One region of the Planococcus antarcticus DSM 14505 genome, then DNA from elsewhere that is predicted to be linked to it. Evidence: riboswitches for the same ligand, from Rfam matches in the RefSeq annotation. Region 1 holds a riboswitch; each other region holds the start of a gene.
What was found. Region 1 has a riboswitch for thiamine pyrophosphate ahead of thiT (energy-coupled thiamine transporter ThiT). Riboswitches for the same ligand answer to the same signal wherever they lie in the genome.

Region 2: it holds a riboswitch for thiamine pyrophosphate, as region 1 does, so the genes downstream of both, BBH88_RS10430 (YkoF family thiamine/hydroxymethylpyrimidine-binding protein) here and thiT (energy-coupled thiamine transporter ThiT) in region 1, are expected to answer to the same signal.
Region 3: it holds a riboswitch for thiamine pyrophosphate, as region 1 does, so the genes downstream of both, tenA (thiaminase II) here and thiT (energy-coupled thiamine transporter ThiT) in region 1, are expected to answer to the same signal.

The regions. Positions count from the first base shown of each region.
Region 1 is NZ_CP016534.2:1,035,345-1,038,622, reverse strand. It holds gene BBH88_RS05095 (TspO/MBR family protein) at 1-332, shown strand, start outside; gene map (type I methionyl aminopeptidase) at 468-1,220, opposite strand; gene thiT (energy-coupled thiamine transporter ThiT) at 1,354-1,929, opposite strand; TPP riboswitch at 2,026-2,123, opposite strand; gene BBH88_RS05080 (M20 family metallopeptidase) at 2,271-3,278, shown strand, end outside.
Region 2 is NZ_CP016534.2:2,080,560-2,083,837, forward strand. It holds gene BBH88_RS10420 (hypothetical protein) at 1-250, shown strand, start outside; gene BBH88_RS10425 (ABC transporter substrate-binding protein) at 295-1,272, opposite strand; TPP riboswitch at 1,944-2,049, shown strand; gene BBH88_RS10430 (YkoF family thiamine/hydroxymethylpyrimidine-binding protein) at 2,137-2,727, shown strand; gene BBH88_RS10435 (ECF transporter S component) at 2,729-3,278, shown strand, end outside.
Region 3 is NZ_CP016534.2:3,313,437-3,316,714, forward strand. It holds gene thiD (bifunctional hydroxymethylpyrimidine kinase/phosphomethylpyrimidine kinase) at 1-220, opposite strand, end outside; gene thiM (hydroxyethylthiazole kinase) at 217-1,002, opposite strand; gene tenA (thiaminase II) at 1,004-1,687, opposite strand; TPP riboswitch at 2,102-2,205, opposite strand; gene BBH88_RS16280 (hypothetical protein) at 2,480-3,037, opposite strand; partial or broken gene BBH88_RS19705 (IS1595 family transposase) at 3,124-3,278, opposite strand, start outside.

The sequences.
Region 1 (3,278 bases):
TGCCAATTTCGGTTAACATGGGCTGGATCAGCGTGGCCACCATCGCCAACATCAGTTTCGTTCTAACTTATTATAATTGGAGCGGCTGGGGACTCAGTGACCAACTTTGGACAGTGATCATGCTAACAGTAGCGACTGCGCTTGCTTTGCATATTCGCTTTCACCACGCGGACATTCCTTTTGCATTGGTTTTCATTTGGGCGTTCATTGGGATTGCCGTCAAGCACGGAACAGACGAAATGCTAGTGACAACAGCTTCCCTTTTCCTTAGCGGCGTCATATTAACCGGTATTTTATTAATAAAGAAAAGAACTTCACCGATAGTTCAATAATGCTGTGGACGGCTCGATTAGAACGAGTATGTCCACAGTTTTTTTGTGCCGTAGAACTTCTCTCGTGAAATAAATAAGAAAAAGAGATCCAGTCGTTTGAACTGGATCTCTTTAATGCTTAACGTATGCGGTTTTTTATTTTTCCAGTTTGGTCAGCAAGATTGGTTCACCTTTTGTAACAAGTACAGTATGCTCAATCTGCGCTACTAAGGATTGGTCCGGCGTGATGAATGTCCAGCCATCGCCTGACTCTACGATGTGCTCTGCCTTTTGTGAAATAAACGGCTCTACCGCAAGAACCATGCCTTCTTTAAGAATAGTCGTCTCCCACGCGTCGTAGTAATTTAAAATATGCTGAGGGGCTTCATGCAATGATTTACCGATGCCATGCCCGGTCAGATTCTTAATGACGAATAAACCTTGTTCTTTCGCTTCGCGTTCGACTGCTTTACCGATTTGGTTTAGTTTTGCACCGGCTTTGACTTTCGTCATCGCACGGTCAAAAGCTGAAGCAGCGGCTTCACAGATTTTTTCCTTATCTGCATGTCCTTCACCTACGACAAATGAAATTCCGGTGTCGGAGAAAAATCCTTCATACGATCCTGATACATCAATATTGACAATGTCTCCGTCCTTGATCACGCGGTCACCTGGAATGCCATGAGCTACTTCTTCATTAACACTGATGCATGTAAATCCAGGAAAATCGTATTCTGATTTTGGACCCGAAACACCGCCCAGCTCCTCGAATAATTTACCACCCAATTCGTCAATTTCCTTGGTGGTGACTCCCGCTTTGGTTGCAGCTTTCATCGTTTCCCGAATTTCGGCCACCATTTGGCCGGCTTTTTTTAACATTTCAATATCTTTTTCAGTAGTTGCTATCATCAATTACCCTTCTTTCAAGCTTTTCTATTCAAGAATTATACCACAAAATTATAAGTGAGGCTCTTCTCCAGATTTAACAACTGCTGGATCTAAGCATAGAAAAGAAGACTGCCAAAGGACAGCCTTCTAGAGTTTAAGCTTCTGCATCCACCAATTTTGGTGCGGCCGAAAAAAGCGCAGCACAGACAAAAGCAGCCAGCAAGAATACCGGTATCATGTAAGTCGCATTATAGATGACCGAGTAGATGACGACATTGCCTTCAGCAAACATACCGAAGAACAGAATGCCTGTAATGACATGGACGAGATAGCGGAGCGCAGAAGCAATCAGTACTCCCGCTACTATAGCCGTTAGCATCTTTCCGGTTTGCTTGGCTTGCGCATGCTGCATATATTTTGCTCGCATAACGCCAGCAAGCCCCACAACTGCATACGCCAAAATATAATCCAATAGGACCTGCATAACAACGAATCCAAACGACAATGGAGTCACGGAAATAATGCCAGAAACGATCTGCAACAGCCCCACCAAAATTCCGGTCAGAACTCCTGCACCGACACCTCTTCTAAAGGCGATTAAAACAATTGGAATCATCACAAGACTCACAGAACCACCTTGTGGCATGCGGAAAGAAATAAAATCCAAAACAAATCCAAGAGCGGCGAAAATAGCGATTTCCATCATTAATAACACTTTTTTATTTCTCATGACTTCCTCCTTATGTGTTGTGCACATCACCAGAAGGGCCGTGAATAAAACCATATTAAAAACGACGCCAGGACAGAGCCTGGCGCCGTTGTAAGGGCCGGTTTCCATCCACATCCCTGCGCAAGTGTTAACTTACAGGTTCAAAGGGTAAGAACGAATGTTCACTCTCAGCAAAAGCTCCCCTTGTGGTGTATACAGATATTTGACTTTCCCCTGTATTGTACACAAACCTCCCTTTTAATGCAAGGCTGTTTTAAGATAGATTCATAGGGTAAAGACTTGAATAACGAAGATATTTGAAAGGTGGTGAAGGCAGCCGTGATTTTGGGCTTGCCAAAAAAATGATTAAACTGTTAAAAGAACTGATTAAAATTCAAAGCGATACAAAGGAAGGAGCCAATGAAGCTCTTCTTTTTTGTGCAGATTGGCTAAAGGCTAAAGGCGAGACCGTCACTGTTCACGACAATAAAGGCTATATGATGCTGACAGCAGCCAAAGGACAAGGCACTGAGACCATTGTCTGGAATGGTCATGTCGATGTGGTTCCGGGCCACGAAGAACAGTTTGTGCCAATGGAGGAACAGGACCGCCTCTATGGCCGCGGCTCCGCAGATATGAAAGCAGGTGTTGCCGCGATGATGCAGGCCTTTGTCGAACTCGACAGTTCAAGCTCCAACCGCATCGTACAGCTTCATATCGTTACCGATGAAGAAATTGGCGGTCGCAACACGTCCAAATGGCTTGTCGAACAAGGCTTCCATGGAGACTTCGTCATTTGCGGCGAGCCTACCGGATTGAAAGTAGGACTGCAATCCAAAGGCATCCTGCGAATGGATATGACGTTCAAAGGCAAACCCGCCCATGGCAGCCGGCCGTGGGAAGGTATCAATGCTATTGAGTCTGCGATGAAATTCCATATGGCTATCGCTGATCTGCCGTTCCGAAAAGAATCAACGGAATATTACGAGCAACCTTCCGTCAACCTGCCCATCATCAAAGCGGGAGAACGCTACAATGTGGTTCCTGAAATTTGCGAAATGTCCTATGATATCCGCTTTATGCCGGGACAGGACAAAGATGAAATCGTCCGCCAGCTAGTAGACTTGGCTGACACCTTACATCTCGATATGGATTACAAGGCTTCGGGTTCTACGCCTGCTCTGACAACAACTAAAGAAAATCCATTTATCCAAAGCCTACAGAAAGCAATTCTGGAAACGACCGAGCAGGAACCTATTTTATTCGGTCAACACGGTGCCGCAGATACCCGATATTATGCAGCTGTCACTGGAGGCGAAGGTGCTATCGAATTCGGTCCAAGCGGCGATGATTGGCATGGCAACGCTGAA
Region 2 (3,278 bases), 1.0 Mb from region 1:
AGAATCTTCCCCCGAGCAATCATGTTTAATCGATGAAACACTTTCTTTTCTCTTATCAGAGTATGGAGTAAGACAAAAAAATGGAGAATTATACCGCCACGAATATCGCCTCTACAGCTCACCGGATGAGCCAGAAAAATTTTATTTACGCAACCATTGTTGCCTGTCCTATCTCTTGCATGACGGGGATAAAAACCGCTGCTGCAGAACTTGTCCTCTACTATCAGAAGATCAACGACAAAAAGGTTGAATTCCCAATTATGGGTATTCAACCTTTTTACATCCAGTGATTTTCTATTCTATATATGAAAGAACTTCATCGACAATCTGAGTTCGACCAATTACTCCCCAACTCTTGTAAATCCAAAAGTCTGTTTCTTGGACGTTACCCTGCTGAACAGCAGGGAGGCCTTGCCATAAAGAACTTTCTTTAATAGTCCCCATATTGTCCGGACCACCAGAAGAATCAACTTGCAGGAAAATATAATCTGTATTTATTTCTGGAATCACTTCCAACGATAAGTCTTTTCGTTCTAGCGGATCTGTTAAATCAGACGGTTCAAACCCTAAATCGTTGTAAAGCAATGTGTTCATTGGATGTCCCGATTCTGCATATAACTGAATGGCATCTTTTCGGATTCTAAGAAAGGCGAGGCCCTTGTTTTCAAGTCCACTGATTTGTTCCTTCCCATCCACTACTTTCTGGTCTAACTCTTTTATTTTTTGTTCTGCAAGTTCTATTTTCCCATAAATTTCTGCGATTTTCAAGAAATCCTCCTGCCAGAAATTCGGGTCATTTGAGGCTTCGGGATCCTCTGTACCTAAGACAATAGTAGGTGCAATCTTAGCGAGGTCATCATACACCTCTGAAGCAAGGTAATCATCAATGATGATTAAATCCGGAGATAAAGATAGTATTTTCTCCAAGTCAATAGAAGCTTGATTACCTACTATTTCAACCCCCTCTAATTGATCAGCAAGATACGGTATATATCCTCCTCCATATTGCTCTTCACCAGTTACTGCATAGGGTTTTTCTTCTAGAGCAAGAATATGATCCGTGAACGATGGACGTAAGGATAAAACTCGATCCAATTTTTCAGGAATTTCTGTTTCTCCATATAAATGCTCTATTATGCGTTTATCCTGAGCATTTGTATCTCCATTTGATGAAGAAGCTTCATCTGTGGATCTATTCTCACTACCGCATGCAGCTAAAAATACTAAGATTGTTAACATAGCGATTATGAATGGTACTATATTTTTTGTCATTATATATTCCTCCAGTTGAAAAATTTTTTATTCTTTGATAATGATAATCAATATCAAATATAAAAGCAAGGGTTATTTTTTTTATTTATCTTTCTGAATTAATTAGAAGCAGTGTTGCAAACATTGAATTTGTACCACTGCTTTTTTATGTCTCACCTTCGATGATTCAAAGCGTTCGTAAAAGTGGCAAAACACTTTTCGAACGTCCTTCTCGTACACCATGTTTATGGACAGAAACAAACGGTGGCTAGAGGGGCCGCTACCTGTGAATTAGGTAGTTCGTCTATCAAACTTTCCGATATTCTTTGACTCAATGGCTTCGAAGGATTTTCACACTATACTACAAGCTGTAAGCTCATAAGAAATTACAGAATATCAAATTTGCTACTTACGAATATTCCTTTGTCATGTTAGTCTGTCAACACACAAATCGCCGGCGCATCCACCGGCTAGGCAACGAGCTTGCGCAAGAGCAATCGTCTTTGCTCTACCCAAAGCGATTAAAGCGACTCTTAACAGCTAGCTCTTTCTCAACCAATCTCTAACCGCTTCAGAACCCAACCCAAACTTCCACACGGCCCCTCTTTCCAAATCTCCCTCTTTACTTCCTCGGCCACTTCCTCTACACTAAACCCATCGGGAACAACCCGAACACAAAAACCGCATACCGTTTTCTGCACTAGGGGTGCCCACTTTGGCTGAGATGCAAGCGCAAGCTTCGATCCCTCAAAACTCGATCAGGATAATACCTGCGTGAGGAAGTGCGGCGCATTTCTGAAATAATTCCTTTAATTATTTGTGGACAATGGCTGCATCTTCACGGATGCGGTCTTTTTTGTGCAAATTTTAAGGAGGAATTAGAACATGGAACCATTGCAATGCGGTACGAGTCCAATTGTCGGATTTCGCTTTTCACTGCATCCGATGACTAGTGATTTTATCAAAGTAATCAAAGGGGCGTTAAACGACACCGACACCTCGAACGTTTGGATGCATACGGACGATGTCTCGACAGTTATACGTGGTAAGCAAATTCATGTCTTCAATGTCGCTAAAGCATTAGCTTTACACACAGCGAAAACAGGCGAACATGTAGCCTTGTCTGGCACTTTTTCAATTGGCTGTCCTGGTGATTCAACGGGAGACGTCTTTTTAGAAAAGGACGACGTGCTATTGAACACAGATAGCACGAAGCAATACATCTCTTCTCAGTTTGCGCTATACCCGATGAACAATCCGGATTACATGGCAGTTATCTACCGTGAAGTCGACCGCGCTAAACAACTTGGCCTTTTCAATGACTCGATGCATTACGCTAGCGGCATTCACGGCGATATCCACGAGGTATTCGCTTTTTACGAAGAAGCATTTACTAACGCTTGCTCTGATGAACATCGCCATTTGGTGATGACGGTGTCCATGAGCATTAACAGCCCGTCTCACGGAGGTGCGTAATTTGCTGAAATCGTGGAAATTAAAAGAAGTGGTCTTGATGTCGTTATTTGCGGTCGTTTTCGGCATTGTCTATTTATTGTTTGTCCATGCAGCGAATATTTGGGCAGCTGTAATTGGTCCACTCGCTTATGAATGGATGTTCGGCATTTGGTTTATTGTGTCGATCATCTGCATGTATATCATCCGGAAGCCGGGAGCTGCTTTTCTTTCTGAAACGATGGCTGCGGCAATCGAAGTCCTCATTGGCAATGCGGTCGGTCCCCGTCTTATTTTGTCTGGTGTCATTCAAGGGCTCGGCGCTGAAGCGGCATTTGCGTTAACCGGCTATAAGCATTTCAATATTTTGGTGCTTATGCTTGCAGGAATCGGATCAGCCGTTTTTAGCTTTGTTTACGGGTACTTCATTTCTGGTTATGCGGCACTGGATCCGTCGTTCGTCGCGTTAATGTTTACGATCCGTGTTCTTAGTGGTGCAATTATTGCGGGAATCGGCGGGAAGTATATCGGAGACGCCTTGCTTGCGACCGGATCACTCCGCGGTTACGCCATTG
Region 3 (3,278 bases), 1.5 Mb from region 1:
ATTCAAAATCGCTACCCACTGCCCCTAATTGCATTTGTACTGCCTGTGGTGACATTGGATAAATGGCGGAGACGCCCGTCGTATTTTGGGCAGTCACGGCAGTAATAACAGAGGTGCCATAGACGTCCAGTTCTTGAAAAGTTTTTAGATCAGCTTGAATGCCAGCGCCTCCTCCAGAATCTGATCCGGCAATTGTTAAAGTTTGTGGTGTTTTTTTCATAGCACTCTCTCCTGTGAATAAATTCGCTCGGCTACTTCGCTATCCGTCAAACTTGCTAGCCTATTGATGAAAGCAACTTGAAAATCACCAGGAAGTATAGCGGTTTGACTAGCCTGTTCACCAGCAATCGCATAAAAGCGTAGAATGTCGCTCACTATCTTCAACGGATTTCCAGACTCAACAGCAAGACCTGCAGCAACAACACTACTTAGTAAACATCCCGTCCCTGTAATCGAAGCCATGATCGGATCTCCAAAAGGAATTTCAATAACAGATCTTCCGTCTGTGACAATATCTATTTTTCCAGTAACTACTACAAGCAAACCCAATTGTTTAGCAGTAGAGATAGCGAGCTCTTTGACGTCTAGGGTCCCTTCTCCGGCATCAACGCCTTTAGACTGCCAGTCTTTACCGGCTACAGCTGCAAGCTCTCCTGCATTGCAGCGAAGGACGCTGACGTCAACTGTCTCCAGAATTTCTCGAACAGCCTTGATTCGGAAGTTGCTTGCTCCTGCTCCAACAGGATCCAGAACTACAGGAATCCCCAGTTTGCTAGCCGTCTTTCCAGCAATTAGCATACTTTTTAGCGACTCTGTGTGCAGAGTTCCCATATTCAATGAGACTGCCTGGGCTAATGCAGCAAGTTCTGCTGCTTCTTCAGGCGCTTCTCCCATTATTGGAGAAGCGCCAATTGCCAATAGACCGTTGGCTTGAAAATTCGATACTACGTGATTCGTGATGCAATGAACAAGCGGATTTTTTTGTTTTATTTGTTGGAACATGTTAGACACCCACTTTATCGGTGGAATCTACAGACCAGGATTCTTTTCTCCATGCCTGATCCCAAAAATTCAATTCATAATAACTACTTTTCCGGAAATGATCTTTTAGCTCTTTACGGCGCGCTTCTGGCAATCTTTCTGCTAACCGATTCATGCGTGAAATTTGTTCGTTGACAAGTTCCCCAAACTCCTCGGAACCGTAAGTTTCAATCCAGCGATCGTAAATCGAATGATCGGGTTTGGCATCCTTTAAACGTTCCCCAATTTCATAATACAGCCAGTAACAAGGTAAAATAGCTGCCAGTACGTCTGCCAATTCACCTTGTGATGCGCGGTACATATGGTTCACATAAGCATAGGCTGTTGGAGAAGGCTCGAACGCAGCCCACTCTTCTTCTGTCACATCAAGTAGCTCCATAAATGACTCATGCAAAGATAACTCAGCACTGCACGTATGAGCTGCATGAATCGCAAAACGTTGTGTGGTTTCTAAATCTTTTGCCTTAGACGCTCCTAGCGCCTGTATTTTCGCAAAATGTGATAAGTAATAAGCGTCTTGCATGACATAAAAACGGAATATATCGACTGGCAACGTCCCATCTTCAATTCCTTTAACGAACGGGTGGTCAAAACTTGCTTGCCATAAGCTGTTGCACTCTTTTCTCACTTCTTTACAAAATGTCATTTCTCCATCTCCTTTTTTGGTTTAGTGCAGTGCCTAGCTCTTTGGGATGTAAGCCACTCTGGTCTTCAGTTTCAGAGCTAAACAGGCACTTTCACTTTTCTTCATTGTCCAGTTGCAGTGCCCAGCTCTTCTGGATGTAAGTCACTCTGGCTGTGCGGCTGAAAACATGCCACTTCACCAGAGCGTCTTACACCTGTCAGAGCTAAACAGGCACTTCCACTTTTCTTTATTGTCCAGTTGCAGTGCCTAGCTCTTCGGGATGTAAGTCACTCTGGCTGTGCGGCTGAAAACATGCCACTTCGCCAGAGCGTCTTACACCTGTCAGAGCTAAACAGGCACTTTCACTTTTCTTGTACAAAATAAAAACGCCGCTTCCCAGTAAAGGGAAGCGGCGTATGCAGTCGATAAGAAAATAGCAAACGGTCGCCACTTCCCTCCGCTGGTATGATCCAGATCAGGTTCAAAGGGTCCAAGCTAATGCTTGTCTCAGCCGATATCCGGCTCCCCCAGTGGTGTTTTTATTTATGTTTTCGAAATCACTATAGCATAGTTTCTGATAATTCTACAGCTTTTATAAAATACCTCTTGATGTCCGTAGAAAGAATCGTGTGTTTTATTTAGTAGCCACTACAACTTCTTACAGAATACGTATTGGTAAATGAAATTATTAATAAAAGAATAATAGAGATAAAAAGGCACGGAAATAGACCTTGTCGCTCATCCATACACTTTATCTATTATCTTCGTTAGTTGATGCGAATTGCCCAACAATCGCTTTTGATTCTTAAAATATTAATCAATTAACACTTTTATTTCATCTTTATTTTCATCTATTAGTTTTTCTAGTAGTTTATGATATTCTTCACCAAATTCATCCATCCATTTTGAATCATTAACATCTCCTCCTCCTAATTTCTCCTCAAGGTACGCATTGATATAAGCATTTTGTTCATTAATTTTTTTAGCGTATTCTTTTTGGAAGTCTTCTGGTGTCATATCTAGTTTTTTAGCTTGAACTATGGCATACTTACGAATTTGCTTTCCACCTTCGTCTTTTGTATTTTCAAGAGGAAGCTTTTCAAATTCATCCCGGTTTTTTTCATCACTTAAATTGGTAGAAACATCAAGGTTCATTTCCTTGACCTCTTGTTTTATCAATTCTACCCCTATTGCTGAATCCAGATAATCTAACGCAGTATCATCAGGATATAAAAAACGCAAATCACCTACTGTAATCTCTTGACCTTTTACAATCGCCGCTGCTTCATTATCATCGTATTTTGAAATGCCGCTACACCCAGCAAGCACGATCGTTCCAAATAAAATCCCTACCAACAGAATTCTCTTCAATATTCCCGCTCCTTTCTAATAACATTTCGCTATAAAACCCAACTTTTACTCAATAAAATACTCCATTAGTTGAATAACTCAAAGCTTTAAGATTGATACGTTCTTAATGACTGATAAGTTTCATTAATTGAAAATAAGCATCTTTCTATTATCATTTCATGCTTTACGATATCCAGAAATTAAAGTCAATTCAAAAAATGTTTAGGATATTTTGTAGCCACGCCATTGAACGGTTGTATCC